Regions from separate parts of the Buttiauxella cochleicola genome, predicted to be linked through region 1. Evidence: predicted binding sites of a transcription regulator. Region 1 holds the regulator's gene; each other region holds the start of a gene.

The links. Region 1 encodes Fur, which represses iron uptake genes when iron is present. Its sites were predicted from a motif close to ATAATAATGAGAACNACTATCAA; they were not measured.
Region 2: a site for Fur is predicted at 2,164-2,186, ahead of zupT (zinc transporter ZupT). Genes of this name have one in related genera too.
Region 3: a site for Fur is predicted at 4,336-4,358, ahead of fhuE (ferric-rhodotorulic acid/ferric-coprogen receptor FhuE). Genes of this name have one in related genera too.
Region 4: a site for Fur is predicted at 3,649-3,671, ahead of fepD (Fe(3+)-siderophore ABC transporter permease). Genes of this name have one in related genera too.

The regions. Positions count from the first base shown of each region.
Region 1 is NZ_JAJSOU010000007.1:282,321-290,267, reverse strand. It holds gene chiP (chitoporin ChiP) at 420-1,817, shown strand; gene chiQ (ChiQ/YbfN family lipoprotein) at 1,865-2,197, shown strand; gene fur (ferric iron uptake transcriptional regulator) at 2,287-2,739, opposite strand; gene fldA (flavodoxin FldA) at 3,022-3,552, opposite strand; gene ybfE (LexA regulated protein) at 3,704-3,985, opposite strand; gene ybfF (esterase) at 4,121-4,897, opposite strand; gene seqA (replication initiation negative regulator SeqA) at 5,206-5,754, shown strand; gene pgm (phosphoglucomutase (alpha-D-glucose-1,6-bisphosphate-dependent)) at 5,780-7,423, shown strand; gene kdpE (two-component system response regulator KdpE) at 7,484-7,947, opposite strand, start outside.
Region 2 is NZ_JAJSOU010000018.1:42,285-50,231, forward strand. It holds gene LVQ79_RS19635 (glutathionylspermidine synthase family protein) at 1-1,052, shown strand, start outside; gene ygiD (4,5-DOPA-extradiol-dioxygenase) at 1,211-1,999, opposite strand; gene zupT (zinc transporter ZupT) at 2,199-2,966, shown strand; gene ribB (3,4-dihydroxy-2-butanone-4-phosphate synthase) at 3,016-3,669, opposite strand; FMN riboswitch at 3,766-3,913, opposite strand; gene ubiK (ubiquinone biosynthesis accessory factor UbiK) at 4,038-4,322, shown strand; gene LVQ79_RS19660 (OB-fold-containig protein) at 4,564-5,199, shown strand; partial or broken gene LVQ79_RS19665 (flotillin family protein) at 5,213-6,841, shown strand; gene hldE (bifunctional D-glycero-beta-D-manno-heptose-7-phosphate kinase/D-glycero-beta-D-manno-heptose 1-phosphate adenylyltransferase HldE) at 7,047-7,947, opposite strand, start outside.
Region 3 is NZ_JAJSOU010000010.1:110,013-117,959, forward strand. It holds gene LVQ79_RS14715 (NAD(P)/FAD-dependent oxidoreductase) at 1-45, opposite strand, end outside; gene ycfP (alpha/beta hydrolase YcfP) at 271-813, opposite strand; gene nagZ (beta-N-acetylhexosaminidase) at 860-1,885, opposite strand; gene thiK (thiamine kinase) at 1,901-2,731, opposite strand; gene lpoB (penicillin-binding protein activator LpoB) at 2,709-3,305, opposite strand; gene LVQ79_RS14740 (YcfL family putative periplasmic lipoprotein) at 3,361-3,735, opposite strand; gene hinT (purine nucleoside phosphoramidase) at 3,740-4,096, opposite strand; gene fhuE (ferric-rhodotorulic acid/ferric-coprogen receptor FhuE) at 4,464-6,653, shown strand; gene ptsG (PTS glucose transporter subunit IIBC) at 6,895-7,947, opposite strand, start outside.
Region 4 is NZ_JAJSOU010000003.1:257,136-265,082, forward strand. It holds gene LVQ79_RS05490 (enterobactin synthase subunit F) at 1-152, shown strand, start outside; gene LVQ79_RS05495 (HigA family addiction module antitoxin) at 192-521, opposite strand; gene fepC (iron-enterobactin ABC transporter ATP-binding protein) at 823-1,623, opposite strand; gene fepG (iron-enterobactin ABC transporter permease) at 1,620-2,612, opposite strand; gene fepD (Fe(3+)-siderophore ABC transporter permease) at 2,609-3,598, opposite strand; gene entS (enterobactin transporter EntS) at 3,740-4,996, shown strand; gene fepB (Fe2+-enterobactin ABC transporter substrate-binding protein) at 4,997-5,941, opposite strand; gene entC (isochorismate synthase EntC) at 6,157-7,338, shown strand; gene LVQ79_RS05530 ((2,3-dihydroxybenzoyl)adenylate synthase) at 7,339-7,947, shown strand, end outside.

The DNA.
Region 1 (7,947 bases):
TTTTCGCTTTATAATCATTTGCTTAAATAAATCTTCACATTCGCGTTGCGAATTAATGTTATTTACACTTCTTCCTTTCAACTTTTTATGGTCAACCTCGGAACATTAAAAATTCTTATTTTAATTATGTGAGCGCTCTCATGTAGAGTTTTGTATTTTATAAATAGTAATTATCAAGATAAAACTCTCAAGGCATGATTTGTTACAAATACTCATAAATTATGTGCTCTCTGTCATAATATCGGAATGAACTCTTACAAAGTCATTGATAATTCGCGTCGCGAAAAATAGTCTTAAGGGCAGCAGTAATGCGGGCAAATATTCATAACCGCTTTAGCCGTTAGGCATTTTTACTTTTTTTCGCCATAAGGCGTCTTTTAACGTCCGGCGATTATTGATACGTCAAAGAGGAATAATATATGCGTACGTTTAGTGGCAAACGTAGTGCACTGGCGCTTGCAATTGCAGGTGTCACGGCTCTTTCAGGACTGGTAGTCATCCCTCAGGCAAGCGCAGCAGGCTTTGTGGATGACTCAACTCTGACCGGTGGTGTTTATTACTGGCAGCGTGAGCGTGACCGTAAAGATGTTACGACTGATAAATATGAAACTAACCTTGCGCATTCCACCTGGAACGCCAATCTGGACTTCCAGTCTGGTTTCGCCGCTGACATGTTCGGTCTGGATATTGCGGCCTTTACTGCTATCGAAATGGCAGAAAATGGTGATAGCGGTCACCCTAACGAAATCGCATTCTCCTCTGTAAACAAAGCTTACGATGAAGATTTCTCCGGTGATAAAAGTGGCATTAGCCTTTATAAAGCCGCAGCTAAATTCAAATACGGCCCGGTTTGGGCGCGTGGCGGTTACATTCAGCCAACCGGCCAAACCTTGCTCGCACCACACTGGAGCTTCATGCCTGGTACTTACCAGGGCGCTGAAGCCGGTGCAAACTTTGATTACGGCGATTCTGGTGCGCTGAGCTTCTCCTACATGTGGACCAACGAGTATAAAGCTCCATGGCACCTGGAAATGGACAAGTTCTATCAGAATGACAAAAACACCAAAGTTGAATATTTACACTCTCTTGGTGCGAAGTATGACTTCAAAAATGATTTCATTCTCGAAGCGGCATTTGGGCAGGCTGAAGGCTACGTTGATCAGTACTTCACCAAAGCAAGCTACAAATTTGATATCGCGGGTAGCCCGTTAACAACCAGCTACCAGTTCTACGGTACGCGTGACAAAGTTTCTGATGGCAGCGTTAACGATCTGTACGATGGCACTGCATGGTTGCAGGCATTGACTCTTGGATACAGAGTTGGACAGGTTGATTTGCGTCTTGAAGGAACTATTGTGAAGGCCGATGGCCAGCAAGGTTACTTCCTGCAGCGTATGACCCCAACTTATGCATCTTCAAACGGTCGTCTTGATGTGTGGTGGGATAACCGCTCTGACTTCAACGCCAACGGTGAAAAAGCAGTATTTGCAGGCGCGATGTATGACCTGAGCAACTGGAACCTGGCCGGTTGGGCAGTGGGTGCTTCTTATGTGTACGCATGGGATGCTAAACCAAGCTCTAAACCAACCACTGACGGTTACTACGATGCGGATAATCGCCTGAAAGAATCTGCATACAGCCTTGATGCGTTGTACACCGTTCAGGATGGTCGCGCGAAAGGCACGCTGTTCAAACTGCACTTCACTCAGTACGACAACCATTCAGACATCCCAAGCTGGGGCGGTGGTTACGGCAACATCTTCCAGGATGAGCGTGATGTGAAATTCATCGTCATCGCACCGTTCACCATCTTCTGATTCGAATCCGGGCGTGAAAGCGCCCGGTTTTCTTAAGGATATCAAGCATGAAAAAAATCGTACTGACTATGGTGATGGCGTTAGGTTTGAGTGCGTGTGCGCAGCAGCAACCTAAAACGGCTCCGGAAGATACAAAACTAAAGCAAGCGTATAGTGCCTGTATTAACACCGCAGAAGGCAATCCGGATAAAATCCAGGCCTGCCAGAGTGTGTTAAATGTGTTAGGCCAGGAAAAAGAGCACCAGGAATTTGCGAAGAAAGAAACGGTGCGCACCCTGGATTACCAGAACTGCATCCAGGCAACTCGTACGGGTAATGACCAGGCGGTCAAAGCCAAGTGCGATAAAATCTGGCAAGAGATTCGTGCTAACAATAAGTAATCGCTGAATTCAGGCAATAAAAAAACCGGTGAGTTTGTTCACCGGTTTTTTTACATCTGGCATCTGAATCCGATGCCAAAATATGCAGATTACTTTTCGCTGATTTCGTGTGCGTTTTCGTCGGTACGGCAATCACCTTCAGCGCAGTGACCATAAAGGTACAGGCTGTGGTTAGTCAGACGAATACCATGACGAGATGCGATTTCACGCTGGCGGGCTTCAATTGAATCATCACTGAATTCAATAACTTTGCCACAATCCAGGCAAATCAGGTGGTCATGGTGATGCTGTTGTGTAAGTTCGAACACGGATTTGCCGCCTTCGAAGTTATGGCGAGTCACAATGCCTGCATCATCAAACTGGTTTAATACACGATAAACTGTGGCGAGACCAATCTCTTCGCCCATATCAATCAGACGTTTATATAAGTCTTCCGCACTGACGTGATGGTTCACCGGCCCCTGCAACACTTCAAGGATTTTTAATCGCGGAAGCGTGACTTTCAGGCCGGCCTTCTTTAATGCGGTATTGTTGTCAGTCATGCGGAAATTGTCCTGTTGCTTAACGATTCGCTCGGACTCAGGGTGAGCGTTAAGATGAATGCGTCTCATTATAGAACTGCCACTTCTAAATGGGAACCGCAAGTATTATGCATAATCAAGCTAAGAAATGGCGGTTGAGTCGCGATTTGATTGCCTTGTTAGCTATTTTGTCAGGAGTTCATTGTACAGGGACAAACTGAAAAGTTAAAAATTTGTAGCAATTATTTTAATCGGAAATAACTATCAATGTGGCGCAACCTAATAGTTGCGCCACATCTGGAATCAGGCGTTGATGATATCAGCCAGGTTCAGTTCTTCAGAAACTTGTTTGACCCACTTCTGAACACGTTCAGCAGTCAGTTCTGGTTGACGGTCTTCGTCAATCGCCAGACCAACAAAGTGGTCATCGTCTGCAAGACCTTTAGATGCTTCGAAATGGTAACCAGCAGTTGGCCAGTGACCGACGATTGCTGCACCACGCGGCTCAATGATGTCGCGGATAGTGCCTAATGCGTCACAGAAGTATTCTGCGTAGTCTTCCTGGTCACCGCAACCGAACAGCGCGACCAGTTTGCCATTGAAATCAACTTCTTCCAGAGTGGGGAAGAAATCGTCCCAATCACACTGGGCTTCGCCGTAATACCATGTTGGAATGCCGAGAAGCAGAATGTCGAAGCCTTCCAGGTCTTCTTTGCTGCTCTTAGCAATGTCATGCACCTCAGCAACATCTTTACCGAGCTGTTTTTGAATCATCTTCGCGATATTTTCGGTGTTACCAGTGTCGCTGCCGAAAAAAATGCCTACGATTGCCATGAGTAAAATAACCTCTTGATACTTAATGGTATGGTGGCTGCTATTTGGCCACAGATAGGGCAATCATAGCAGAACACTTCGTGGTGCGGAAACTGCTATCGCCCCGGTGTGCACAGACTGCAAAATTGCATACCAGGGCATAGCACTAAAACTAACTGAGATGTTGCTTCAGTTGTTCGAGAAGTATCTCTTCAATCAATTCACTACGACTGATATTGCGCGCTTCAGCCAACTGATTGAGAGCATCTACCGCATCGTTATTGAGCTTTAGCTCCACTCGCTTCAGGCCGCGTACTTTATCGCGCTTGAGCTGGTTGCGTTTGTTGATACGCAATTGCTCATCACGCGTTAGCGGATTGGTTTTTGGTCGCCCCGGGCGACGCTCGTCCGCGAACAGATCTAATGTAGTACGGTCCGTTTGTTCTTTTGCCATGATTAGACTACTGACAGGGAATTCAGGTGGCACGGAGCGGGGTGCTCTGGCGCAATTTAGCGCGCAATCATACATCAGCATGGCTTGCGCGCCAACGCGTTAGCCGCAACTTGCGGCCAGTCGGTTTGTTTTTAATCAGTTTGCTGCGGATTCGTCGATAAAACGATGGATTGCGCGCAAAACAGCATCAGGTTTTTCAGCATGAACCCAGTGACCGGCCCCGGCCACGACGTGCGCACGTGCCTGCGGGAACTGCGAAAGCAACTGGCTACGATGTGATTCATCAACATAAGGAGACGCCCCGCCGCGAATAAATAGCGCGGGTTCATTCCATGCAGGAATGTTTTCCCAGCCGACAATATTCTCATATTGGTCCCACAATACCGGCACGTTGAATTTCCATGCGCCATCGGCAAAGGATTTCAGCAAAAACTGGATGACACCTTCTTCATCAAGATGCTCGCGCATAACGGTCGCGGCCTGCTGGCGAGTTTTAACATCTGCCTCGGTAACTGCATTAATCGCAGCGAAAATTTCATCGTGGCGACGAACCTGATAATCCACTGGGGCAATGTCAATCAGCACTAGTTTATCAATACGTTCCGGGGCAATAGCAGTCAGTGCCATTGCCACTTTGCCACCCATTGAATGGCCAATAATAATGGCTTTTTCAATGCCATACTCGTCGAGCGTTTCAACCACATCTTGCGCCATCGCGGCGTAGTTCATCTCTTCGCTTCGTGGCGATAACCCGTGGTTGCGTAGATCGATTTGCAGTAAATCATGATCCTGCCCAAGGTCACGGGCCAGCACGCCCAGGTTATCAAGGCTACCAAAAAGACCGTGAATAAGGACGATGGGGGAATTACTAGTCGATTGTTGCGCAGTTTGCAGGCGAGCATTCAATTTCATGGCAAAGTTCTTTTTTTTTACTTCGTGTGGTTAGGGTATCATAACGGCATCCTGCCGCACTGCCGCAAATTTCCAGTTTAGTCTGACTTTGTGGTGTGACAAAAGCTTGGCGCTACCCGAGGTTGGGTTTTGTACTTATAATCCCAACAACTTGTATACCCGTCATACTTCAAGTTGCAGGGGTGTTGGCTGCACTCACAAACCCCAGTCACTTACTTTAGTAAGCTCCTGGGGATTTGCTCCCTTGCCGCCTACCTGTAACTCGAATTATTTGGGTCAATTCAGAAAAGATATCGCACTGGATTAAGATGAAAACAATTGAAGTTGATGACGAGCTCTATCGCTATATTGCCAGCCACACGCAGCACATTGGTGAAAGCGCGTCCGATATTTTACGGCGCATGTTGAAATTTACCGCCGGCCAAACTCCAGCTACACCAGCAACTACCGGTCAGACGGCGGCAACTGCTGCACCTGCTCCGGAAGCCAAACCCGTAAATAAAGCACGCGATCGCGTTCGTGCGGTTCGTGAATTACTGCTGTCCGATGAATATGCGGAGCAAAAGAAAGCGGTTAACCGTTTCATGATGGTGCTTTCAACTCTGTATACACTTGATGCTCAAGCTTTTGGTGAAGCGACTGAATCGCTGCATGGTCGTACACGTGTCTATTTTGCAGGTAATGAACAGACGTTGCTGCAAAACGGAAACCAGACCAAACCTAAGCATGTTCCAGGAACGCCATACTGGGTTATTACTAACACCAATACTGGTCGTAAATGCAGCATGATCGAACACATCATGCAATCAATGCAGTTCCCGGCGGAATTGATTGAAAAGGTTTGCGGCACAATTTAACACCTCGCGTCAGAAGGAAAGGCCAATGGCTAACCACCCTCGTGCAGGACAACCGGCACAACAGAGCGATTTGATTAACGTAGCCCAACTGACGGCCCAGTATTATGTACTGAAGCCTGAAGTGGGGAATAGCGAACATGCGGTGAAGTTCGGGACATCCGGTCACCGTGGTAGTGCGGCACGTCAAAACTTCAACGAGCCTCACATTCTGGCGATTGCTCAGGCGATTGCAGAAGATCGTGCAAAAAATGGCATTACCGGGCCGTGCTACGTGGGTAAAGATACCCACGCGCTGTCTGAACCTGCGTTTATCTCCGTACTGGAAGTGCTGGCTGCGAACGGTGTGGATGTCATTGTGCAGCAGGCGAATGGCTACACGCCAACGCCGGCTATCTCTCACGCCATTCTGACGCATAACAAAAATGGCGGTGCACTGGCAGACGGTATCGTTATTACCCCTTCACACAACCCGCCTGATGATGGTGGTATCAAATACAATCCACCAAATGGTGGCCCGGCTGATACTAATGTCACCAAAGTTGTTGAAGATCGTGCCAATGCATTGCTGGCCGCAGGTCTGAAAGACGTGAAACGTATCTCTCTTGATCAGGCGTGGAAAAGTGGCCACGTACAAGAGCAAGATCTGGTGCAGCCGTTTATTGAAGGGCTGGTGGATATCGTTGATATGGCCGCCATCCAGAAAGCGGGCCTGAAGCTGGGTGTTGATCCACTCGGTGGTTCCGGTATCGAATACTGGCAGCGCATCGCCAAACACTACAATCTGGATCTGACGATTGTTAACGATCACGTCGATCAAACCTTCCGCTTTATGCATCTAGACAAAGATGGCGCGATCCGCATGGATTGTTCATCCGAGTGCGCAATGGAAGGTCTGCTGGCGCTGCGTGACAAGTTCGACCTGGCTTTCGCCAATGACCCGGATTACGACCGCCACGGTATCGTCACTCCTGCAGGTTTGATGAACCCAAATCACTATCTTGCTGTTGCGATTAACTATCTGTTCCAGCACCGCCCGCAGTGGGGCAAAGATGTTGCCGTCGGTAAAACTCTGGTGTCTTCCGCGATGATTGACCGCGTGGTTAACGATTTGGGCCGCAAACTGGTAGAAGTTCCGGTTGGCTTCAAATGGTTTGTTGACGGGCTGTTCGATGGAAGCTTCGGTTTTGGTGGCGAAGAGAGCGCCGGGGCATCGTTCCTGCGCTTTGACGGTACACCATGGTCGACGGATAAAGACGGCATCATTATGTGCCTGCTGGCGGCAGAAATTACTGCTGTAACCGGCAAAAACCCGCAGCAGCATTACGACGAACTGGCTGAACGCTTCGGCGCGCCTAGCTACAACCGCCTGCAGGCTTCCGCCACTTCCGCACAGAAAGCGGCACTGTCTAAACTTTCCCCAGAAATGGTGAGCGCAAGCACCCTGGCGGGTGACCCGATCACCGCACGCTTAACGGCGGCTCCGGGCAACGGCGCATCCATCGGCGGCCTGAAAGTGATGACTAAAAACGGCTGGTTTGCGGCGCGTCCTTCCGGTACGGAAGATGCGTACAAAATCTATTGTGAAAGTTTCTTAGGCGCGGAACATCGCCTGCAAATTGAGAAAGAAGCGGTAGAGATTGTCAGCGAAGTGCTGAAAAATGCGAAGTAATTCGTAAAAGTGAAAAAGCGCCGCAAGGCGCTTTTTTTGTATGTGTCGGATGACGCTTCGCTAAAGCATAAATCGATAACCAATCCCCGTTTCCGTCAACAAATGCGCCGGGCGCGCAGGATCGTTTTCCAATTTCTGCCGCAAATGCCCCATATAAATCCGCAAATAATGGCTGTGTTCCACCGCGTTCGGCCCCCAAACCTGGTTGAGCAACTGGCGCTGCGTCAGCACTTTTCCATGGTTATTGATAAGCGTGGCGAGCAGGCGAAATTCAATCGGCGTGAGGTGGATTTCTGCACCATCGCGGGTAATGCGGCGGTTCGCGAGATCAACGCTGATATTTGAAAACTGATAAACCGGGTCGGGCTGCGCAAGACTTGCATGGCGACGTAAGACTACGCGCAGTCGCGCTTGCAGCTCACCAATACCAAAGGGTTTGCTGAGATAGTCATCGGCGCCGGCATCCAGGGCATCAATCTTCACCTGTTCGTCGCTTCGAGCTGAAAGCACCACAATCGGCGTCT
Region 2 (7,947 bases), on a different contig from region 1:
ATTACAAGCTAACGCTCGCTCAAGTTGAACGCCTGGAAGAAGTCACCGCTGAACTGCACCAGATGTGCCTGAAAGTTGTCGAAAAAGTGGTGAGCAGTGATGAGCTGCTGGCCAAATTCCGCATCCCGAAACACACCTGGGAATTTGTGCGCCAGTCCTGGCGTTCGCAGCAGCCGTCTCTCTACTCCCGTCTGGATATCGCGTGGGATGGCGTGGGTGAACCTAAGCTCCTGGAAAATAACGCCGATACCCCAACTTCGTTATACGAAGCGGCATTCTTCCAGTGGATCTGGCTTGAAGACCAAGTTCAGGCAGGGAATCTGCCTGAAGGAAGCGATCAGTTCAACAGCCTGCAAGAGAAGCTGATTGAACGTTTTGCTGAATTAAAACAGCAACACGGCTTCAATCTGGTGCATTTCGCCTGCTGCCAGGACACCACAGAAGATCGCGGCACGGTTCAGTATTTGCAAGATTGTGCAGCTGAAGCAGAAGTGGCGAGCGAATTCGTCTACATGGAAGATATCGGTCTGGGCGAGAGAGGCCAGTTCACCGATTTGCAGGATCAGGTTATCAGTAACCTATTCAAGCTCTATCCATGGGAATTCATGCTGCGTGAAGTGTTCTCCACCAAACTCGAAGATGCTGGCGTTCGCTGGCTGGAGCCTGCCTGGAAGAGCATTATCTCCAACAAGGCATTGCTGCCAATGCTGTGGGAAATGTTCCCGGATCATCCAAACTTGCTGCCTGCTTATTTCGCCGAAGATAACTATCCGGCGATGGATAAATACGTGGTGAAGCCAATCTTCTCCCGGGAAGGTGCAAATGTGAAGATCATCGAAAACGGCGAAGAAATTGCCCGTGTCGATGGCCCTTACGGTGAAGAAGGCATGATCGTGCAGGAATTCTATCAGTTGCCTAAATTTGGCGACAGTTATGTGCTGATCGGTAGCTGGCTTATCAACGATCAACCTGCAGGTATTGGCATTCGTGAAGATCGCGAGCTGATCACTCAGGATCTTTCGCGCTTCTATCCGCATGTGTTTGTAGAGTAAATATAAAAATACTCGAAACTAGCATCATATTCTTACCCTAAATAATTCAGCTTGCAGGTAGACGGCAAGAGAACAAATCCCCAGGAGCTTACATGAGTAAGTGACTGGGGTGAGTGAGCGTAGTCAACACCTCTGCAAGTTGAAGTATGACGGGTAAGTTAGCCAATCTGCACAGAAAGCATACTCAACGATCCCATCTCAATACCGTCTGTCGGCAGTGTAACTGGCTCTTTACCATCCCATGCCCCGAGAACATATAACAGTGGCAGGTAGTGATCCGCTGTTGGGTTAGATAACGATCCACCTTCATGTTCCAGGTAGTTAACCAATGGGTGTTCGTCTACCGGCCCAAGCCAGGTGAGATTGTCTTTAACGTATTGGTTAAATGATTCTGCCCACGGATATGGCGTGTTTTCACCGTGCCAGCGCGCAGTTCTCAGGTTATGAACCACGTTACCACTGGCAATGAGCATGATGCCCTGATCGCGCAATGTCGCCAGCTTGCGGCCTATTTCAAAATGCCAGTCCGCCGGTTTCGTGCTGTCGATACTGAGTTGCACCATTGGAATATCGGCATTAGGGTACATCTTAATAAGTACACCCCAGGAGCCGTGGTCAAACCCCCAGGCTTCTTTGTCTTGCATCACCGGAACGGGGGCCATCAAATCGACCAACTGTTGTGCCAGCTCAGGGGAACCCGGTGCCGGATAATGAGTATCGTAGAGAGCCTGTGGGAAACCACCAAAATCATGGATAGTTTTTGGCGTTTCCATTGCCGTAACACCCGTGCCTTTAGTGAACCAGTGTGCAGATATCACCACAATAGCTTTTGGGCGCGGTAACGTCTCTCCCAAATGGCGCCAGGCTTGGGTATATTGGTTATCTTCCAGCACGTTCATTGGGCTACCGTGTCCGAGGAAGAGCGCAGGCATTCGTTGAGTTGTCATGGTGGTGTCCTTTAATCGGGTCATTCAGTTTATGAAAACTACAGTACGCGCTTTTACGCTATGAAGAACTCAGATAAGAATGATGAAGATCTTCAGGAAATTTGAATGTAAGCGATGTGTAAAGCTTCTCAACTGGCTCTCGATTTTTATCACATCGCCCATTAATATGAATGAGAATCATTATCAAAAGGAGTGATAAATGTCAGTACCCTTGATCCTGACCCTATTAGCAGGGGGAGCCACTTTCATTGGTGCTTTTCTTGGCGTGCTCGGCCAGAAGCCATCAAACCGTGTGCTGGCATTTTCCCTCGGCTTTGCAGCGGGCATTATGCTGCTTATCTCTTTAATGGAGATGCTGCCTGCCGCACTCCATACCGAGGGAATGTCGCCGGTACTGGGTTATGGCATGTTTATGCTGGGTTTGCTGGGCTACTTCGCACTCGATCGCGCCCTACCCCATGCGCATCCGCAAGATTTGATGGACAGCAAGCCACAGCCGCGTAATTTACGCCGCACCGCATTGCTGCTGACGCTGGGTATTAGCCTGCACAACTTCCCTGAAGGGGTAGCAACGTTTGTAACTGCCAGTAGTAACCTGGAATTAGGGATGGGGATTGCGCTCGCAGTAGCATTGCACAATATTCCTGAAGGTTTGGCCGTGGCGGGCCCGGTCTACGCGGCTACGGGTTCAAAACGCAAAGCCATCTTCTGGGCAGGGATTTCGGGACTTGCGGAAATTCTCGGTGGTGTACTCGCCTGGCTGATTTTAGGCCCGATGATTTCGCCAGTTTTAATGGCTGCCATTATGGCCGCCGTAGCAGGCATTATGGTGGCATTGTCAGTTGATGAACTAATGCCACTCGCTAAAGAAATCGATCCACATAACAATCCAAGTTACGGTGTGCTTTGCGGTATGGCGGTGATGGGGTTTAGCCTGACGCTGCTGCAAAGCAACGGAATCGGCTAAAAAAGAAGCCCGGTGTAATAACCGGGCTTTTTGCTTTTTAGCTCGCTAGTTAGCTTGCTTTGCGTTCGTGAGACTGGCGGTATTCCACCAGGTCTTCAATCGTTACAACAGCCATATTGTGCTGGCGAGCAAAGGTGATGCACTCAGGTGCACGCGCCATGGTGCCATCATCGTTGGTCAGTTCACACAAAACACCAGCCGGTTTAAAACCAGCAAGCGTTACCAAATCAATGGTTGCTTCAGTGTGACCACCACGCGTTAACACGCCACCAGGCTGAGCACGCAGCGGGAACACATGGCCCGGGCGGTTCAGGTCGCTTGGTTTTGCGCCATTAGCAATCGCGGCACGCACAGTCGTAATACGGTCTGCAGCAGAAACACCGGTAGTTACACCACTTGCAGCTTCGATAGTCACAGTAAACCCGGTGCCATAAGCACTGGTGTTGTTCTCAACCATCATTGGCAATTCGAGTTGTTTACGGCGTTCTTCAGTCAGGCACAGGCAAACAATACCGCTACCGTGGCGAATGGTCAGAGCCATTTGCTCAACGGTCATGGTTTCCGCAGGGAAAATCATGTCACCTTCGTTCTCGCGATCTTCATCGTCAAGAACCATAACCCCGCGGCCTTCACGTAGTGCTTCAAGAGCGTGTTCTACGCGCTGTGTAGGGGTGCCAAATGCAGAAAGGAGCGTCTGATTCATGGTAAAAAAACCTCATTAAAATTATGGTTACCAGAATCAGGGCAGTCTTAGGAGCTATAAAAATAACGTGAGCAGGCTTAAAAGCTTGAGCTTAGTCGTTACTCTCTCCCATCCGGACTATAACCGTCGGCTCCGGAATTACACCGGATCTGCTGACCTCCAGATTGCTCTGGAGCGCTCGCGGGCTTTCAGCGTTCGCTGATTTACCGCCGGTGGGGAGTTACACCCCGCCCTGAGAATAAGCAGACTTACTATAACGCCGATGATTTTCTCTGGCAACGGCAAACCTTATAACATTTCGGGTTTCTAACCAGCCATGCAGGCATTACAATTAAGGCAGACAATCCCGTAAGATTATGGAAGCCGCTATGATTGACCCGAAAAAAATTGAACAGATCGCACGCCAGGTCCACGAGTCAATGCCGAAAGGGATTCGTGAATTCGGGGATGATGTCGAGAAAAAAGTTCGCCAGGTTTTGCAGTCGCAGTTAACTCGCCTGGACTTGGTGAGCCGTGAAGAGTTTGATGTGCAGACTCAAGTGCTACTGCGCACCCGAGAAAAACTGGCTTTACTGGAGCAGCGTTTAACCGAGCTTGAGAATCGTAGCGTTCAGGCACCGGAAGTTACTCCTCCAACTGAACCGCAGATGTAAAAATTCGCTCCCTTTTCATCAGGGAGCGTATTCCTGATTCTCATCCCTTGATTAATTCGCATAATTAGTTGCGAAACTTCTGAATATTAGCTTCGTTTGCCTCAGAAAAGATTGACCCGCGCCTTTCCAAGGCTATATTTTCCCAGTACTCATTCGCATCGTAATTTTATAATTCACATTATTTATGTATTAAATTAATTTATAACTTATGCGAATATTATAAAAAGGGAAATTTCCACTCATGAATTTACTTACGTATGACTACAGCCCTTTTTTATGTGCCTTCACCATATTAATTCTTCTGGGTATTGCTGAGCTTATTTCACTTCTTTTAGGATGGTATTTATCGGGCGCGCTGGATGCTCATTTTGAGCACATCCATATCAGTACTCATGAATCCCCGGCTATACAATTTTTAGACTATCTGAACGTAGGTCGAATCCCCCTTATGGTCGTACTATGCCTTGTACTGGGATGTTTTGGGCTTATCGGCGTCTGTAGTCAATACTGTATAATCACATTCTTCGGCTCCCCTCTCTCGCCCTTTTTAGTTTCTATTTTCAGCCTGATACTCACATGTCCTTTGGTCCATACTTTGGGCATAAAACTGGCCCCTTGGTTACCACATGATGAAAGCAGCGCAGTTTCAGAAGAAAGTTTTATAGGATGCCTGGCATTCGTTACCGGCTCCCTCGCCATTGCAGGTAAACCTTGCGAAGCAAGGCTGAAAGATAAATTTGGGCAGATACATTATTTACTTGTTGAACCTGAAGAAGGAACCCAACTGCATTCAGGAGACAGAATAATCATTATTGAACGTTTAACGAGCACACGCTATTTGGCCGAGAAAAACCCCTGGCCTGATATTTTAATTTAGAAAAGGAAGAGATATGTTTGAAGGAATAAATTCCATGCCCTTGTGGCTTGTTACTGCCATCAGTGTCGTGGTCACGCTTTTTATAATCGGTTTGATCTTTGCCCGATTATATAACCGCGCTTCTGCGGAACAGGCATTTGTCAGAACCGGGCTTGGCGGTCTTAAAGTTGTGATGAGCGGGGGAGCCATTACGCTGCCTGTTTTCCATGAAATCATCGTCATTAATATGAACACCCTAAAGCTTGAAGTTAGCCGGGCGATGAAAGACAGCTTAATTACCAAAGATCGCATGCGTGTCGATGTCGTGGTTGCATTCTTTGTTCGAGTCAAACCGACAAAAGAAGGTATTGCCACCGCTGCTCAGACATTAGGTCAACGCACACTTTCTCCCGAAGATTTACGCATTCTGGTAGAAGATAAATTCGTCGATGCGCTGCGAGCTACCGCTGCGCAAATGACGATGCATGAACTCCAGGACACCCGCGAAAACTTTGTCCAGGGCGTTCAGAACACTGTTGCAGAAGACCTTACCAAAAACGGTCTGGAGTTAGAAAGTGTATCCCTGACTAACTTCAACCAAACTGAGAAAGAACATTTTAATCCTAATAATGCCTTTGATGCCGAAGGCCTGACCAAGCTCACTCAAGAAACAGAACGCAGGCGCCGAGAAAGAAACGAAGTCGAGCAGGATGTTGAAGTCGCTGTACGCGAGAAAAACCGTGACGCATTGTCACGTAAGCTCGAAATTACGCAGCAAGAATCTTTTATGTCGCTCGAACAAGAACAGCAGATTAAAACCCGTACAGCTGAGCAAAACGCTAAAATCGCGGTGTTCGAAGCCGAGCGTCATCGGGAAGCGGAGCAAAGCCGTATTCTCTCTGAACGCCAGATCCAGGAAAGTGAAATCGAAAGAGAGCAGATGGTTCGGACTCGTAAGGTTGAAGCCGAACGAGAAATTCGTATCAAAGAGATTGACCAACAGCAAGTCACCGAAATTGCGCAACAAAATAAAGCGATCGCTATTGCAGGCAAATCAGAACAGCAATCCCAGGCAGAGGCACGAGCCAACGATGCCCGTTCGGAAGCCGTGAGATCGGAACAAAATGTGGTTACAACCAAAGAAACCGCGATAGCGGACCGTGCAAAGCAAGTGGCATTGATTGCAGCAGCTCAAGATGCGGAAACTAAAGCTGTGGAACTGACTGTTCGCGCAAGAGCTGAGAAAGATGCGGCAGAAATGCAGGCTGCAGCTATTGTTGAACTGGCAGAAGCTGCACGTAAAAAAGGCCTCGCGGAAGCGGAGGCTCAGCGCGCACTTAACGATGCTATCAACGTGCTTTCCGATGAGCAGACCAGCCTCAAGTTCAAACTGGCGCTGCTGCAATCCCTGCCAGCTGTCATTGAAAAATCTGTTGAACCGATGAAAGCTATCGAAGGTATTAAGATCATTCAGGTTGATGGCTTGAACCGTGGCGGCGCAGTCAACGAAACCTCTAGCGGTGGTATTGGGGGTGGAAATCTGGCTGAACAAGCGTTGTCTGCAGCGTTAGCCTACCGCACTCAAGCTCCGTTAATTGATTCTTTACTCAATGAAATTGGTCTTTCCGGCGGATCACTTTCTGGACTGAGCGAACCATTGAAAGCCCTGGAAAAAAGAGCACAGCCCGCATTGATTGCAGATGTAGATAAGAACTTACATGTTGAAAGGAAAGAACAATCCGACAACAGAGAGCTTGAGTCCCTGCCGGTAGTGGCAGAGTAACCCTTACGCTAGCTGGAATAGTAAAGTCTACAGTTCTGGCAAAAATGCCCCGGTTATTGTTACCGGGGCATTTTTTTAGTGGCAATTACTGACCACTATCTTTTTGAATCTTCTTAATAATGTTCGTGGTTGAACAACCATCTTCAAAATTCAGCACCATCACTTCACCACCGTTGGCCCAGACCTCTTTACTCCCGGCAATATCATCCGGTTTGTAATCGCCACCTTTGACCAGCAGGTCAGGCAAGATCTCGCCAATCAAGCGTTGCGGAGTGTCTTCTTCAAACAACACAACCCAATCCACCGCTTCCAGGGCCGCTAACACGATCATGCGTTGATCCTGCGGGTTCACCGGACGGGTTTCACCTTTCAGGCGTTTGGTTGAAGCATCACTGTTTGCCGCAACAATCAGACGGTCGCCGAGCTTGCGCGCATTGGCCAGATACGAAACGTGGCCCGCATGAAGAATGTCGAACACGCCATTGGTCATCACGACCTTCTCGCCGCGCTTACGCGCGTTAGCCACAGCCACTTTCAGCTCAGCTTCGGTCATAACGCCAAAGCCTGAGTCAGCACGGCCACGCACAGCGTTTTCCAGCTCAATTGGCGAAACGGTGGAAGTACCCAGTTTGCCAACAACCACGCCTGCTGCCGCATTGGCAAAGTAGCATGCTTCTTCCAGCGAATTACCCGCAGCAAGCGTTGCCGCCAGCACACCAATTACCGTATCACCCGCACCGGTCACATCGTAAACTTCCTGCGCCTGCGTCGGCAAATGGAACGGCTCGATGCCAGGCTGAAGCAGTGTCATACCGTGTTCGGAACGAGTAATCAGCAAAGCGGAAAGATCGTATTCAGCGATTAGCTTCATACCACGTTCCACCAGCTCTTCGTCGTTCTTACACTTGCCAACAACCGCTTCAAATTCAGAGAGATTTGGCGTCAACAACGTAGCACCGCGATAGCGATTAAAGTCTGTGCCTTTC
Region 3 (7,947 bases), on a different contig from region 1:
AGCACCACCACCGACAATGACAATCTTTCTTAATGGCGTAGTCAAAGTGACCCCCTTAAAATATTAACCAATTGTTAATGAAAGGTTATGTAAATAGCATTTAATTAACAACAAGTTACCTAAACAAACTCACTAATGTGACCAAAGAATAACATGGATGGTGTATTGGTCATACCAAAATTGATGTGCATCAAATTTTTATGCCGAAAAGATAAACAAAAAGGGCCAGCACATGGCTGACCCTTTCATTTTCACGCCTTTAAGCCCCGGTTAGCCGAGGGTTTTGAAAGCTTTTATACGTTGCAAATGTGGTGAGATATTTTTGAATTTATGGGTCTGTTCCTGATCCCATACAATTTCATAATAATGATGCAGTAATTCTGCGGCACGGGCATTATCCAGCGCTTCGTCATTACGCGACAAAATCGCCAGGCAACGATCGCGATTTTTCTCGCGGAAGTTTTGCACGCACTTAGTCGAAATGTCGGTGTACTCTTCAGGACGGTCTATTTTCCCTTCCATGTTCTCTTGCGGGAACAAATTCGGGTTAAAGATCACTTGACGAATATCGCACAAGAAACCGATGCGTTCCGCCCAGAAACCGCCAAGCCCTACGCCACAAATCAGTGGGCGCTCATCGGCACTCAGTTGCAGCATCTTGTCGACTTCTTTGAGTAGATGCTGCATGTCGTGTTTCGGATGCCGCGTGCTGTAGCTGATAAGCCGCACGTCCGGGTCGATAAACTGGAGTTGCAAAACCTTTTCATGGTTACCAGGACTGTTAGAGTCGAAACCGTGTAAATAGATAATCATTACATCCATCCTCACCACACGAATTCAGGCCTTCTGGCCTGAGGAGTTAAAGACCCGCCTTGTGGGCTTGCCACTGCTCATGCAGCGCCTCAAGTTGCTGGTTTGCTGCCTTCCAGCGCGCTGATGACATCAGCTCCTGACGGGTAAATGAACCTTTATGATACAAACCTGTAACACGCTCTGCTTTGACCGGAGACAGGTTATCTAACACGCTCACTGCACCATTACGATTATTGCAGACCAGGATCATATCGCAACCTGCATTCAGTGACGCCTGGCCACGTTCCGCATAGCTGCCCATAATCGCCGCCCCTTCCATCGACAAGTCGTCAGAGAAGATAACGCCATTAAAGCCAAGCTCACCACGTAACACGGTTTTCAGCCAGTGTGGGGAACCACTCGCCGGAAGTGGGTCAACGTCAGTGTAGATAACGTGTGCAGGCATAATGGCATCAAGTTTGTTATCGGTGATAAGCGTACGGAAAATCTGCATATCGTGTTCGCGGATAAGCGCTTCATCACGCGGGTCACGCGGCGTTTCTTTATGAGAGTCGGCAGTAACCGCACCATGCCCCGGGAAGTGTTTGCCGGTAGTTTTCATGCCTGCAGCATGCATGCCTTCAATAAAACGTGTCGCCATAGCCAATGCTTTGCGCGGATCTTCATGATACGAACGCTCGCCAATGGCGGCACTGATATGGCCGATATCCAGCACTGGCGCGAAGCTGATGTCGATATCCATAGCGATCATCTCGCTCGCCATCAACCAGCCTGCTTCCTGAGCCAGTTTGCCGCCCTGCTCAAGCCCATGTAACGCAGCAAAAGATTGGGCCGCCGGTAGAAGGGTAAAACCTTCACGAAAACGCTGAACACGACCGCCTTCCTGGTCAACGGCAACCACCAGACGATTGCGGGAAGCCTCGCGAATTTGACGCACCAGTTCACGCAGTTGCTCGGGATCGTGATAGTTGCGGGTAAACAGAATCAGCCCACCGACCAGTGGATGTTTTAGAATTTCACGCTCTTCGGCATCCAGCTCAAAGCCTGCCACATCTAACATTACCGGACCCACATCAACCTCTCTTTATCAATTCTTATCCCGCAGCTGGCTCCAGGCCTCGTCTGCAAGAGTTATAAATGTTCTATCCTGCGTTTGCGACCAACGGCATTCATACCAGGATGCCATCAGCATGATGACCCAAGGTTGCCAACGTGCGACCTGTCGGGCTAACGCCTCTGGCGGAATATGGCTTAACTGCGCGTAAGCATGAAGCAACCGCTCACTATCAACGTTACTAGCCAGCGTGATTGCCGCCAACTCTAGTGCCACATCCCCATCACCGGCATATTCCCAGTCGATAAGCTTGATACCGTCCGGCTGATTTACCAGATTTCCGGCATGCACATCCATATGCAGTGGTGCCAGACGCAGTGGCTTCGGTTCACCCTGCCGCTTCATTTGTTTCAACAACCGCAACCAGAGCAAACTTCTTCGTTCTGATGCGGCATTTTTCCAATAATGCTCAAGCAATGGCAACAGACTGATTCGCCAGCCAAAACAGTGTTGACGATGCAAATCATACAGCAATGAAGTGAGCGCTTGCAGTGAGGGGAGTTCCGATTTCACCTCCCCATTCAGCCATTCAACAATAAGCCAGCCTTCTGCCAGACAAACGGGCTGAGGCCCTATTCCGGTCGGAATACGCCTCAGTGCCCGATATTGCCTGCTGAGAGAAACCCCAGGCATTGGCGCCGCAAGCTGATGCCGGGCAACATACTCTTTCCTACCAAGGGTGAAATGCAGACTGCCGCCGCTTAATCCCTGAAGATGAGAAAAGCAACCGGCGGCCTGAGCCGCCGGAAGGTATTTCTCAATCACACGTTGCAGTGTCGAATTATTGAGTTTGTTGTACAGCACCGCTTCCTGACCAGATAATTTCGCCAGTTTGTACCAACATCAACTGCATTTTCAGCGTCGGGGCGTTCACATTACCGCTGGCGTTGCTGTAGAGCACGTATTGCGCGCCAACATTACGGGCAATGCCAATCGCTTTACTGCGCGATCCAAGGCTGTCTTGCGGTGATAGCCCTAATTGCTGTTTCGCCAGCGAAAGCTGTTGTGCTGAAACAAGGGTAAATTTGGCATTGTTTTCCAGCGCACCACGTAGTGCTTCTGTCGCTTTGCTGGTTTGCAGTGAACCATTAGTGTGGTTATTTACGCTGTCCACCAGTAAGACTCCACCAGCTGTCACACCATCGGCTTGCAGCATTTTTCCAACCATCGGCTGCATGGTGCTGCCCCAATCGTAGCTGCGCACTTTTGGTGTCGCAGGAATGGTTGGCTGTGGTTGTTCAATCGGGCCTGGCTGAGTGGGTACAGTTGGCACTGTTGGAACAGTTGGTTGCGGCTCTACTGGTTGCTGCGGAACAGGTTTTACTTCTTCCACAGGTGCAGGCGCTTCACCACGGTTAATACACCCGGATAAAATCATCGCCGCAGCGAGAATAACCAGATAACGATAGATTCCCTTAATCAAAATTCACCCCTTACAAAGAGAGAGAAAGACGAACTTTATGTGCGTCTGGATAACTGGCTATGGATGACACCGAAACGCTTGATTTCGCTGGTAACGTAATCGTACGCGGCTGCTCGAGAGGATGAATCTCAAGACCCTTTTCGTCATACCAATAGAAACGATAGTTGATGATGACTGGGTTAGACTGTTCATTATATAGCTGGCTGCGAGAAACAGTGGCGCCCTTGTCAGTTGAAATTTCAGGCTTTTCAGCACTGACTCCCGCCGCCAGCACAGATGCCTCCATGACCAGCGTTTGCCCATCGTTGACAGGGATAGCAGGTTTAGAGCTACACCCTGCCATCACAACGACGGCTAATAGCATTAACAGCGGGTTATTTTTCATCAACTTATCCTTTATGCGCCAACATCGGCCCCAACACGCGACCGCCCAGCAGATGCATGTGGATATGATAGACTTCCTGCCCGCCATGACGATTACAGTTCATGATCAGACGATAGCCATCTTCAGCAATCCCTTCTTGCTCAGCAATTTTTGCAGCAACGGTCAACATGCGCCCCAGCGCCAATTCATGCTCGGCAGTGACATCGTTCACTGTTGGGATCAGTATGTTCGGAATAATGAGGATGTGGGTTGGAGCCTGCGGAGATATGTCACGGAATGCAGTAACTAACTCATCTTGATAAACGATATCTGCCGGAATTTCGCGGCGAATAATTTTACTGAAAATAGTTTCTTCGGCCATGACGTTACCTTTATTCATTAATTGCTGGCTATTTGCTCGTTTAAGCCACTGCGCGCACAGGCTTAAAGGCATAACGTAAGAGTATGAGCGAGTTACTCGTGCTCTTTCAACCTTAACCCATTATTTCTTTATCACTCTTTGGGCAACCAGCTTCTCAGATCTTTCGTAAACCCTGCACTTCTCGTGATTAAAACGATATTTCATTTGGGCTGTAACATATGTTTACAGCCTATCAATGAATGAGTATATTTCTCATTTGCATTTTCATTCGTATGACATATGTAAAATCGCAAACAATCAATGTACTCCGTGACCGGACTCCTTTGGCACTGAGACACAACCTCCAACAATTCATAAGGGTTTTAAGATGTCTTTAACCATTTCTACCAGGGATGGGCAGCGCGCACCTGCCAGCGCTATTTCTATGCTGGCATCCTGTATTGCTTTCGCACTCCTTCCTTCTACCGCTTTCTCCGCCACTCAAAATGCAGAAGAAACGCTGGTTGTCGAAAACTCGGTGTCCAATACACCCGATATAGAAGATAAGGATTACAGTGTTAAAACCACCACCAGCGGGACGAAAATGTTGCTGGTACCGCGTGATATTCCGCAGTCCGTTAGCATCATCAGCGAACAGCGCATGCAGGACCAGAATCTGGAGTCACTGGGCGATGTACTGAGAAACACCACGGGTATATCCGAAAGTGTTGCCGACTCCGACCGTAGCAACTTCTACTCGCGCGGATTTTTAATAGACAACTACATGGTCGATGGTATCCCAACGCTGTTTGAATCGCGCTGGAACCTGGGCGACGCCCTGACCGATACCGCGATGTATCAGCAGATTGAAGTTGTCCGTGGTGCTAATGGCCTGATGACCGGTTCCGGTAACCCTTCAGCCGCCGTCAATATGGTACGTAAACATGCCGATAGCCGTGAATTCCAGACCAACGTTTCGGCAGAGTATGGAAGCTGGAATAAACAGCGCTATGTTGCTGATATGTCTACGCCACTGACCGACAACGGTAATGTTCGCGGCCGCATGGTTGCAGGTTACCAGGATAACGACAGTTGGCTTGACCGCTACAATCAGAAGAAAAAATTCTTCTATGGTGTGCTCGATGCGGATTTGACCGAGGCCACCAGTTTCTCAGTCGGTTATGACTATCAGGAAACCAACGTTAACAGCCCGACCTGGGGTGGCATTCCGCGCTGGAACACCGATGGCAGCAAAACTGATCCGGATCGCAGTTACAGCACGGCCCCTGAATGGGCTTACAACGACAAAGAATCGCAGCGCACCTTCGTCACTCTGAAGCAAAAGTTGGGCAATGACTGGCAGCTCACGGTGAACGGTACGCACACGGAAATGGACCTCGAGAGTAAGCAGCTTTACCTGGATGGACTGGTAGATAAGAACAGCGGCATGATGGTTAGCCCATATGGCGCATCCTACCCCTATGTGGGTGGCACGGGTTACAACACAGGTAAACGCAAAGTTGATGCTCTCGATACCTTTGCCAATGGCTCTTATGAGCTCTTTGGCCGCCAGCATGAACTAATGATTGGCACCAGCTATACCAAACAGAACAACACCTATTACAGCTCCTGGGAAAATATCAGCGATACCCAGCTAGGTAATTACAATGACTATGACGGTAACTTCCCGGAAACCAACTGGACGCCGTTGAGTCTCGCTCAGGAAGATACGGTTCGCCAGAAGTCTGCTTATATGGCGACTCGTATTACTCTAGCCGACCCTTTGCACGTGATCCTCGGCGCACGTTATACCAAATACAACCTGCATACCCTGACCCAGGAACTTGAAAAAAATAACACCTCGCCTTACGCCGGTGTGGTGTTTGATATCAATGATGACTGGTCAACTTACGCAAGCTATACCTCAGTCTTTAAGCCGCAAACCGAACGCGATGAGCAAGGCAACTACCTCACCCCCATCACCGGTAATAACTATGAAGCAGGTGTGAAATCAGACTGGATGAATAGCCGCCTGACCACGTCTCTTGCCATCTTCCGTATTGAGCAAGATAACCTCGCGCAATCGACCGGCATGGTAATTCCAGACAGCAACGGTGAGACAGCCTACCGTGAAGCTGATGGTACCGTAAGTAAAGGTGTGGAGTTTGAGATCAACGGCGCGCTGACTGATGACTGGCAGATGACATTTGGTGCAACACGCTATGTTGCAGAAGACAGCGATGGTAAAGCGGTTAACCCTAACCTGCCTCGCACTTCAGTTAAATTGTTCACCAGTTACCGCATCCCGACACTGCGCGAGCTAACAGTGGGTGGTGGTGTTAACTGGCAAGATCATGTGTGGGCGGATGTTCCAGTACCGGGTGGTACTTTCCGTTCGGAACAAGGCAGTTATGCGTTGGTTGATTTGTTTGCCCGTTATCAGGTTACAAAAGCATTCTCCATGCAGGCGAACCTCGATAACCTGTTCGATAAAACTTACGACACCAACATCGACAGCCGTTCCATCGTCTACGGCGCACCACGCAACTTCTCTGTAAGCGCTAATTACGCTTTCTAGTCTTCTCCATGGCGGATGACGCAAGTTATCCGCCCTACAAAGCAAATTAATTTCCACAATATTGCCTAAATAATTCAGATTGCAGGTAGGCGGCAAGAGAACGAATCCCCGGAGCTTACTAAAGTAAGTGACCGGGGTGAGAGAACGCAGCCAACACCCCTGCGACTTGAAATATGACGGCTATGTGATGGCAATAAAAAAGGGAGGCCAATGGCCTCCCTCAGTTCTCCCCAACGACTTCTTAGCTGTTACGGATCCACTCATCCATTTCAGTTTTCAGGTTATCGGATTTAGTACCGAAGATTGCCTGAACACCTGAACCAGCTACAACTACACCTGCTGCACCCAATTTCTTCAGGCCAGCCTGGTCGACTTTAGAAATGTCGGCCACGCTAACACGCAGACGGGTAATACACGCATCCAGGTTAGTGATGTTTTCTTTACCGCCGAAAGCGCTAACCAGAGCTGGTGCCATTTCGCTTGTGGAAGTGGTCGTAGTCTCTGAAGTTGCGTCTTCACGACCTGGAGTTTTCAGGTCCAGCGCTTTAATCAGCACACGGAACACGGTGTAGTACACAGCCGCGTAGCACAAGCCAACGATTGGGAACAGCCACAATTTGCTGCTGTTACCGCTCAGCACGATGAAGTCAATCAGACCGTGTGAGAACGAAGTACCGTCACGCATACCCAGCAGGATACAGATTGGGAACGCCAGGCCTGCCAGCACCGCGTGGATGAGGTACAGGATTGGAGCGACGAACATGAAGGAGAACTCGATTGGCTCGGTAATACCGGTCAGGAACGAGGTCAACGCAGCGGAGATCATGATACCGCCGACTTTTGCACGGTTCTCAGGTTTAGCTGAGTGCCAGATTGCGATAGCCGCAGCAGGCAGACCGTACATTTTAAACAGGAAGCCACCAGACAGTTTGCCCGCAGTTGGGTCACCTGCCATATAACGTGGGATATCGCCGTGGAATACCTGACCTGCAGCGTTGGTGTATTCACCAATTTGCATCTGGAATGGAACGTTCCAGATGTGGTGCAGACCGAATGGTACCAGGCAGCGCTCGATGAAGCCGTAGATACCAAACGCAACAACCGGGTTCTGGTATGCAGCCCACTGAGAGAAGGTCTGGATAGCCGTACCGATTGGAGGCCAGATGAAGGACAGCACAACGCCCATGAAGATCGCAGCCAGACCAGAGATGATCGGCACGAAACGTTTACCGGCGAAGAAGCCCAGATACTCAGGCAGCTTGATACGGTAGAAACGGTTAAACATGTAGGCCGC
Region 4 (7,947 bases), on a different contig from region 1:
TGCCAGAAGGGATGGACCCGCAAAAAACCTGGGCACCATGGATTGGCGAACTTGATGTATACCGCCTGGATTGCGCCCATGTCGATATCATTTCCCCAAATGCTTTCGAGGAAATTGGGCCGGTGTTGCAGCGAGTGTTAGCGTTAGATTAAACAAAAGCGGCGGGTAGTTTAGGTTACCCGCCATTTTACTTATGCTGCTCTGGTTTTACGTTCCAGCATTTCTCTGAGCGTCACGATACGACTCATTTCTTCCTGAGTCCGCGGGTCGTTCTGAATTTCCCAGATATCGACATTCGTTTGCAGATTGAGCCAAAATTCCACAGAGGTATCAAACACCTTCGCGAGTCTGAAAGCCATATCGGTTGTCAGTTTGCTGTTGTTATTTAGCAGCTTACTGACGGTGTTGCGATGAACCTGAAGCATCTCCGCCAGATCGTTAATTCGCAGACCTGTAGGTTCGAGATACTCATAAAGAAGCACGTCGCCGACAGAGGTGGGTTTACGTTGTGCCTGGACCATACTTAATCCTTATTGTTTATACCCATCATCCTTCAAGCCGCAGGGGTGTTGGCTGCACTCACAAACCCCAGTCACTTACTTCAGTAAGCTCCTGGGGATTTGCTCCCTGGCCGCCTACCTGCAACTCGAATGCTAATGGCTATATATGATCAGCAAAGTTGAGATTGTGTGCTTTAACGTTAGTACTGATGCTGGTTCGATGTGATTAATCAGATGGACAGTAAAATATATTTCCGCACACTCGCACAGTGCTAGTGTGCGTTTTTGCGAGGTGTTACGCAAACTTTTTAATCAGTTCTTTTCACGCCCGTCCGAGCGGCACCACCAACGGCGTATGCGCGACCGGATCTTCGATAATCATGCAGCGCAGGCCATAAATCGCTTCGATAAGTTCGGGGGTGACAATCTCGGTCGGTGCACCTTCGGCCACAATCTTACCGTCTCGCAAGGCGATTAAATGCGTGGCGTAACGGCAGGCCTGGTTCAAATCGTGCAGCACAGCGGCAAGGGTAAAACCTTGCTTTTGATTGAGATCGCGCAGTAATTCCAGCAAATCAATTTGGTGGCTGATATCAAGCCAGGTGGTCGGCTCGTCAAGCAGCAAAATGGAAGTTTCTTGCGCCAGCACCATCGCAATCCAGGCTCGTTGCCGCTGGCCGCCAGAAAGCGTATCCACGGGTTGATCGGCTAAATCTTCAATGTTGGTCGCTTTTAATGCCCGCTCGACTGCCTGGCTATCCTCTTCTCGCCAGCGTGAAAACATCGGTTGGTGCGGGTAGCGGCCACGTGCCACTAGCTCCGCCACACTAATATCACCAGGTGCTGTGGAATTTTGCGCCAGTAAACCCACGCGCCGCGCCACTTCTTTGGTCGCAAAACGGTGGATTTCATTGCCATCGAGCCAAACCTGGCCGTGCATCGGTTTCATCAGTCGGCTTAACGTGCGCAATAGCGTGGATTTCCCGCAGCCGTTGGGGCCAATAATCGCGGTAAATTTCCCGTCAGGAATGGCAACGGTCAGGCCGTCGGCCACCACATGATTGCCATATCCAAGCCGTAATTTTTCGCCGTGCAGGCGCGATGGAGTGGAAATCTGGCTCATTTCTTACGGGACTCCTGAATCAACAACGCAATAAGATAAATACCGCCGAGGCTTACCGTGACCACACCGACTGGTAATTGATATGGCATAAACAGATGTTGGGCGCACAGATCTGCCGCGAGTAAAAGCGTTGCGCCGCATAATGCGGATTGCAGTAAACCCCAGCGTGAAGTACCGCTTAAACGGCGGGCGATATGTGGTGCGACAAGTGCGATAAACGAAATTGGCCCGGCTAATGCGGTGGCTGCGGCAGTGAGTATCACACCAGTTAGCATTAACAACAGGCGAGAGCGTTCAACCGAAACGCCGAGTGCGCAGGCGCTGTCATCGCCCATTTCCAGCAACCGCATGCGCCGCACTAACAATGCTCCAGCAACCAGCGCCAGTAACATTAAAGGTGCTGCCGGGAAGATTTTCCCCCAGGTTAAACCGTTCAGGGAACCGGCATTCCACAGCCCTGCGGAAATGGCGGTTTCAAGCGAGGCATGTAGCAACAGCCAGGTATTGAACGCCACCAGCATAGCCCGTACGCCAATGCCGATGATTATCAAACGGAAAGTTTCAATGCCGTTTCGCCAGGCGAGCAACCAGACCACCAGTGCCGTCAAAATGCCGCCAACCATGGCGGAGGTGGCAATCGCGGTTTGATGCTGGCCGAACAGCACCATGGCGACCAGAACACCACTCCATGCCCCGGTGTTAAAGCCCATCACGTCCGGGCTGCCGAGTGGGTTACGCATCAGTGACTGGAAGATGGCACCACTCACGCCCAGCGCTGCACCAATCAGCAGCGCCATGACAACGCGTGGCAAACGCCATTCAACGACGACCAGTGAGATATTGCGCGGTGCGGAACCCAATAGCGCGTCAATCACCTGGCTTACCGAAAGCGGTAATACGCCACTGCCCAGGCTCCATATTCCCAGAGTGATACTGAGTAGCAATAAAATCAGGCTGATGGTGATCAGACGAGGAGAAGGGCGGTTCATAATCCTGCTCCTTTGCGGCTGCGGCGTACTAAATAGATAAGCATCGGTGCGCCAATAAACGCGCTCACCACTGAAACGCGCAGTTCGCCCGGAACCAGCATGCGGCCAATAATATCGGCAAACAGCAGTAGAGTTGGGGTGGCAATAAGAGTCACGGGGAGCGACCAACGGTGATCGGCTCCCACCAGCCAACGAGCCAGATGCGGCATCATCAGGCCAATAAAAGCAATTGGCCCGACTGCGGCGGTAGCGCTGCCACACAATAAAGTGATGGCAATTAAACCGAGCAACTGAGTGCGTGCAACTTTACTGCCCAGCGCGGTGGCGGTGTCGGTGCCCATACTCAGGCTATTAAGCGAACGGCTGATAAACAGCGCAATCACGCAGCCCGCTAGCACGGGCAATACAATAATTTTTAGGGTTTCGAGCGTGCGAATATCCAACGTTCCGGCCTGCCAGAAACGCAACTGGTCATAGACTACCGGGTTGAGTAGCGCGATGCCGTTGCTTAAGCCTTCGAGTACCGCACCGAGCGCGACGCCAGCCAGCGTTAACCGTACCGGGCTGAGTTGCCCGCCGCCCTGGCTTCCGGTAAAAGCCACCACCAGTGCCGCAGACAATGCGCCCGCAAAGGCCAACCCGAGTAATGCTATTGGTGATGAAAGACTCCACACAGCCGCCCCCAAAACAATGGCAAAACTGGCCCCGGCATTGACGCCAAGCAGGCCTGGGTCAGCGAGGGGATTTCGGGTCAGCGTTTGCATCAACGCACCGGCAAGGCCCAGCGCGCCGCCCGCAAGAATACCAGCTAGTGTGCGGGGGAGGCGGGCGTCGAGCACGATAGTGCAATCTGCACTTTGGCATTGGCCGCTAAGTGCATTGATAACCACTTCGGCAGGGAGGGATTTGGCACCTAATAACAAACTGAGTATTGCCATTAAAACGAGTAAAAACAGCAAACTCAGCAGGATGAACCAGCGTGACATACGTTGTATATCCTTCACTTCGTAGCCCTACAAAAATCATGTAAAATTAAATGATAGTTATTATCATTATCACTCTTATTTGTTTATGTTAGCATGAGCCGCCTCGCACCCGGAAAGAAAAATTCGCTTTAAGGCCATGTAATGAACCGCAATTCTTTGCTGCTTAATCTCAGTTTACTCAAGACTCATCCCGCTTTTCGCGCTGTCTTCCTCGCCCGTTTTATCTCCATTGTGTCGTTGGGGTTGTTGGGTGTCGCGGTGCCGGTACAAATCCAGATGCTGACAGGCTCCTCCTTGCAAGTGGGGCTCGCGGTGACGCTTACCGGTTCGGCGATGTTTATCGGTCTGATGATGGGCGGTGTGCTGGCAGACCGCCATGAGCGCCGCCGCCTGATTCTTCTGGCCCGTTCTACCTGTGGCGTCGGCTTTATTGGCCTGACGATTAACGCCGCATTACCTGACCCCTCGCTGGCGGCGATTTATCTGCTCGGCGTGTGGGATGGATTCTTTGGCGCACTCGGCGTGACGGCGCTTTTAGCCGCGACTCCTGCGCTGGTCGGGCGTGAGAATTTGATGCAGGCGAGTGCGATAACCATGCTCACCGTGCGCCTCGGTTCGGTGATTTCACCGATGATTGGCGGGCTGCTGCTGGCTTCCGGTGGCGTGGTGTGGAACTACGCGCTGGCGTCCGTCGGCACGTTCATTACGCTGCTGCCGCTGCTGAGTTTGCCAAAACTGGCACCGCCTCCCCAGGCGCGTGAAAATCCGCTGTTGTCGCTGTGGAATGGTTTACGGTTTCTGGTCGGCCACCCGATTATTGGCGGCATTGCGTTAGTCGGCGCATTGCTGACGATGGCAAGTGCGGTGCGCGTCTTGTATCCCGCGCTGGCTGGTCACTGGCAAATGAGTGCCGCACAAATCGGCCTGATGTATGCCGCCGTTCCGTTGGGTGCCGCGATTGGCGCGTTAACCAGCGGGCGCATCGCCCATCACGCGAGCCCAGGCATGATCATGCTGGCGTCCGGAATTGTGTCGTTTATCTCGATTGGCGTTTTCAGCCTGATGCCGGTTTGGGGACTTGGGCTGGCGTGTCTGGCGCTGTTTGGTTATCTCAGTGCGATTAGCTCTTTGTTGCAATACACGCTAATTCAGACGCTTACCCCGGACGGCATGCTGGGCCGAATCAATGGTTTGTGGACAGCACAGAACGTGACGGGTGATGCGATAGGTGCTGCGATTTTAGGTGGCATGACGGTTGTAATGACGCCTGTGGCGGCGGCAAGTTCCGGGGGCTTTGCATTGACGTTATGCGGCGTTGTGCTGGCGATTGTGTTGGTGCAGTTGCGACGTTATCGCCAGGCCGCCCCGGCGCAACCCGAGGCAGAAACAGCTAAATAATCACTTGCTGGCAAACAACGTGCTCATGTGCTCAAGGATTCTTGTTGCACTGTAATAATCGAGACGGAAAGTCTCGATTCCCAGCGCGTAAACGTGTTTTTTCTGCACGGCGGGCAGGTGCGAAAGAAGCGGGTTATTTGCCAGCGCGGTGGCATCTTTCTCATCACTTGCGAACAAGAATAGGCTCTCGCCATTCAAACCTGTAGCAAGGTTTTCACCGCCAAGCTGCACGATGTCGTGACGTTTACCCATGCTCTGGCTGGTATGAATAGCCGCAGGAATTGGCGATAAGGTAAAACCGAGCTGCACTAGCAATTTTCCCTGTGCCGAATCTAACGTCCAAATATTCGCTGAACGAGACGCAGGTGTGTAAACCATCGCTGTGACCGGTTGCGGCGGCAGCTTCATGTGCATTTTGGCTTCGCTTAGCTGCTTATCAAAGCTTGAGATTCTTTCTGTGGCTTGCTTTTCGTGCCCAGTAATCTCACCGAGCTGGGTGAGCAATTGCTGCCAACTTTTATCGTCATAATTGATAACCAGAGTCGGTGCAATTGCAGAGAGTTGCTCATAAAGGGCGAGGGCGGAATCACCGCCAGTGGCACTAATCAAAATCAAATCAGGCATTTGTGCCGCGACGGCTTCAGCACTGGCTTCGCCAATATATAAACGCTGAACGTTACGTTGTTTAGCGACATCTCCCCACTGGCGTAGAAAACCTTGTGAGTCAGCCATTCGATTGCCTGGCGTCGTAGCACCGCTTGCCACTACCGGTGCATCAATTGCCAGTAGGGAACCGGTGAGAGTCACGCTGGTTGAGACAATGCGCTGCGGTGCCTGCTCAAAAGTATGAGGGCCGTGGCTGTCGGTGATGGTGCGTGGCCAGTCGGCAGCGTGGGCAAGGCTGCTCAGGCATAAAACGATAACTGCGGAGAATCTGATTTTCACTCAATAACTTCCTGTTGAAATTTAACGATTGCGGTGGATGCTGCTGGCGCTTATCCACCCTACAAAACTGTTTTGCGTAGGTCGGATAAGCGTTAGCGCCATCCGGCAAGACCGAGCAGCTATTGACACTGCTGTCTTTTCTCTTTAGGTTACGACCCCGAAAAGCAAATGATAATCATTATTACTATCTTTTGTCATGTTTTTACGGAGGACGGATGGAAACGTTACTGGTGCCGCAGCCACAAGAAAAACAGCTAACACCTTGTGCGAATAGTTTTTTCTTTATGTCGCCTTATCGCAGTTTTTCGACCAGCGGCTGCTTTACTCGCCTGGATTGCGCGGCGCTTGATGGTGCAAACCCCCACGGGGACCTGCAAAAACAGCTGCGTGAAGCGTTTGAAAACGCCAAAAAGCACGGTATCGAGAAACCGGTTGTCGTCGGTGCAATTCCTTTCGATCCAAGTCAACCTTCAGCGTTGTTTATCCCCGAAAGCTGGCAGACGTTTTCCCGCTCCCAGATCCAGGCTGGTGCCAGACAAAGCAGAACGGAAAAACCGCTAAATATTGCCGCTCGCAAAGCGATTCCTGAACAAGAAAAATTTATGGAGATGGTGGCTCACGCCGCCGCTGCTACGGCTCAGCCGGATATTGACAAAGTGGTGCTCTCGCGCCTGATTGATATTGAAACGGACGCGCCCGTTGACCTTGATGTGTTACTCAATCGCCTGATTAGCCAGAACCCGACCAGCTATAACTTCCACGTGCCGTTGCCGGATGGCAGCTCGCTGGTGGGTGCCAGCCCGGAATTGCTGCTACGCAAATCGGGCAAGAATTTCAGTTCATTGCCGCTGGCAGGCTCGGCGCGTCGTGATAAAGAAAATATCCCGCGCGACAGCGAAATTGGTGCGCAACTGCTGCGATCCAGAAAAGACCGCCACGAACATGGCCTCGTGACGCAGGCGATGCGCGATGTTTTGCAGCCGCATAGCCAATATTTAACGCTTTCCGATACGCCGGAACTTATCACCACTCCGACGTTATGGCACCTCGCCACGCCGATTTACGGCCAGGTTGAAGACCGCCAGCACAACGCGCTTTCCCTTGCTTGCTTATTGCACCCCACACCCGCTCTGAGCGGTTTCCCGCACGATGTGGCGCAAAAATTGATTGCCGAACTGGAGCCGTTCGACCGCGAACTGTTTGGCGGCATCGTCGGGTGGTGTGACGCTGATGGTAACGGCGAGTGGGTGGTGACTATTCGCTGTGCCCGCGTAGGTGGCAATCAAGTGCGGCTGTTCGCAGGCGCGGGCATCGTTCCTGCGTCGTCGCCGGAATCTGAATGGCGCGAAACGGGTGTCAAACTTTCCACCATGCTCAACGTATTTGGACTGAAATAAATGGCGATTCAATTCACGCGCTGGCCAGATGAACTGGCCGCTCGCTACTGCGAAAAAGGCTACTGGGCCGATTTGCCGCTCACCGACATTCTCACGCGCCATGCCAAAAATGATGCCATTGCGCTGGTTGATGGCGAGCGCCACTACAGTTATCGCGAACTCGAACTGGCCGCTACGCGACTGGCCTGTGCATTACAGCGTCGTGGCCTGAGCTGCGGTGAAACCGCGTTAGTTCAGCTTGGTAACGTGGCGGAACTCTATATCACGCTGTTTGCACTGCTGAAGATTGGCGTGGCTCCGGTTAACGCGCTGTTCAGCCACCAACGCACCGAAATGGAAGCCTACGCTAAGCAAATCGAGCCGGTAGTGTTGATTGCTGACCGCAAACACAATTTGTTCGCCCATGATGATTTCCTTGAATCGCTTTGCGAGCAGAACCCATCGTTACGCATGGCGGTGTTGCTTAACGAAAACGATCGTGAACGTTCGCTGAGCGCCTTTATCAACGAGCCGGAAGAGAACTTTGTCGCTACGCCATCGGCAGCGGACGAAGTGGCTTTCTTCCAGCTTTCCGGCGGCAGCACCGGCACGCCAAAACTGATCCCACGC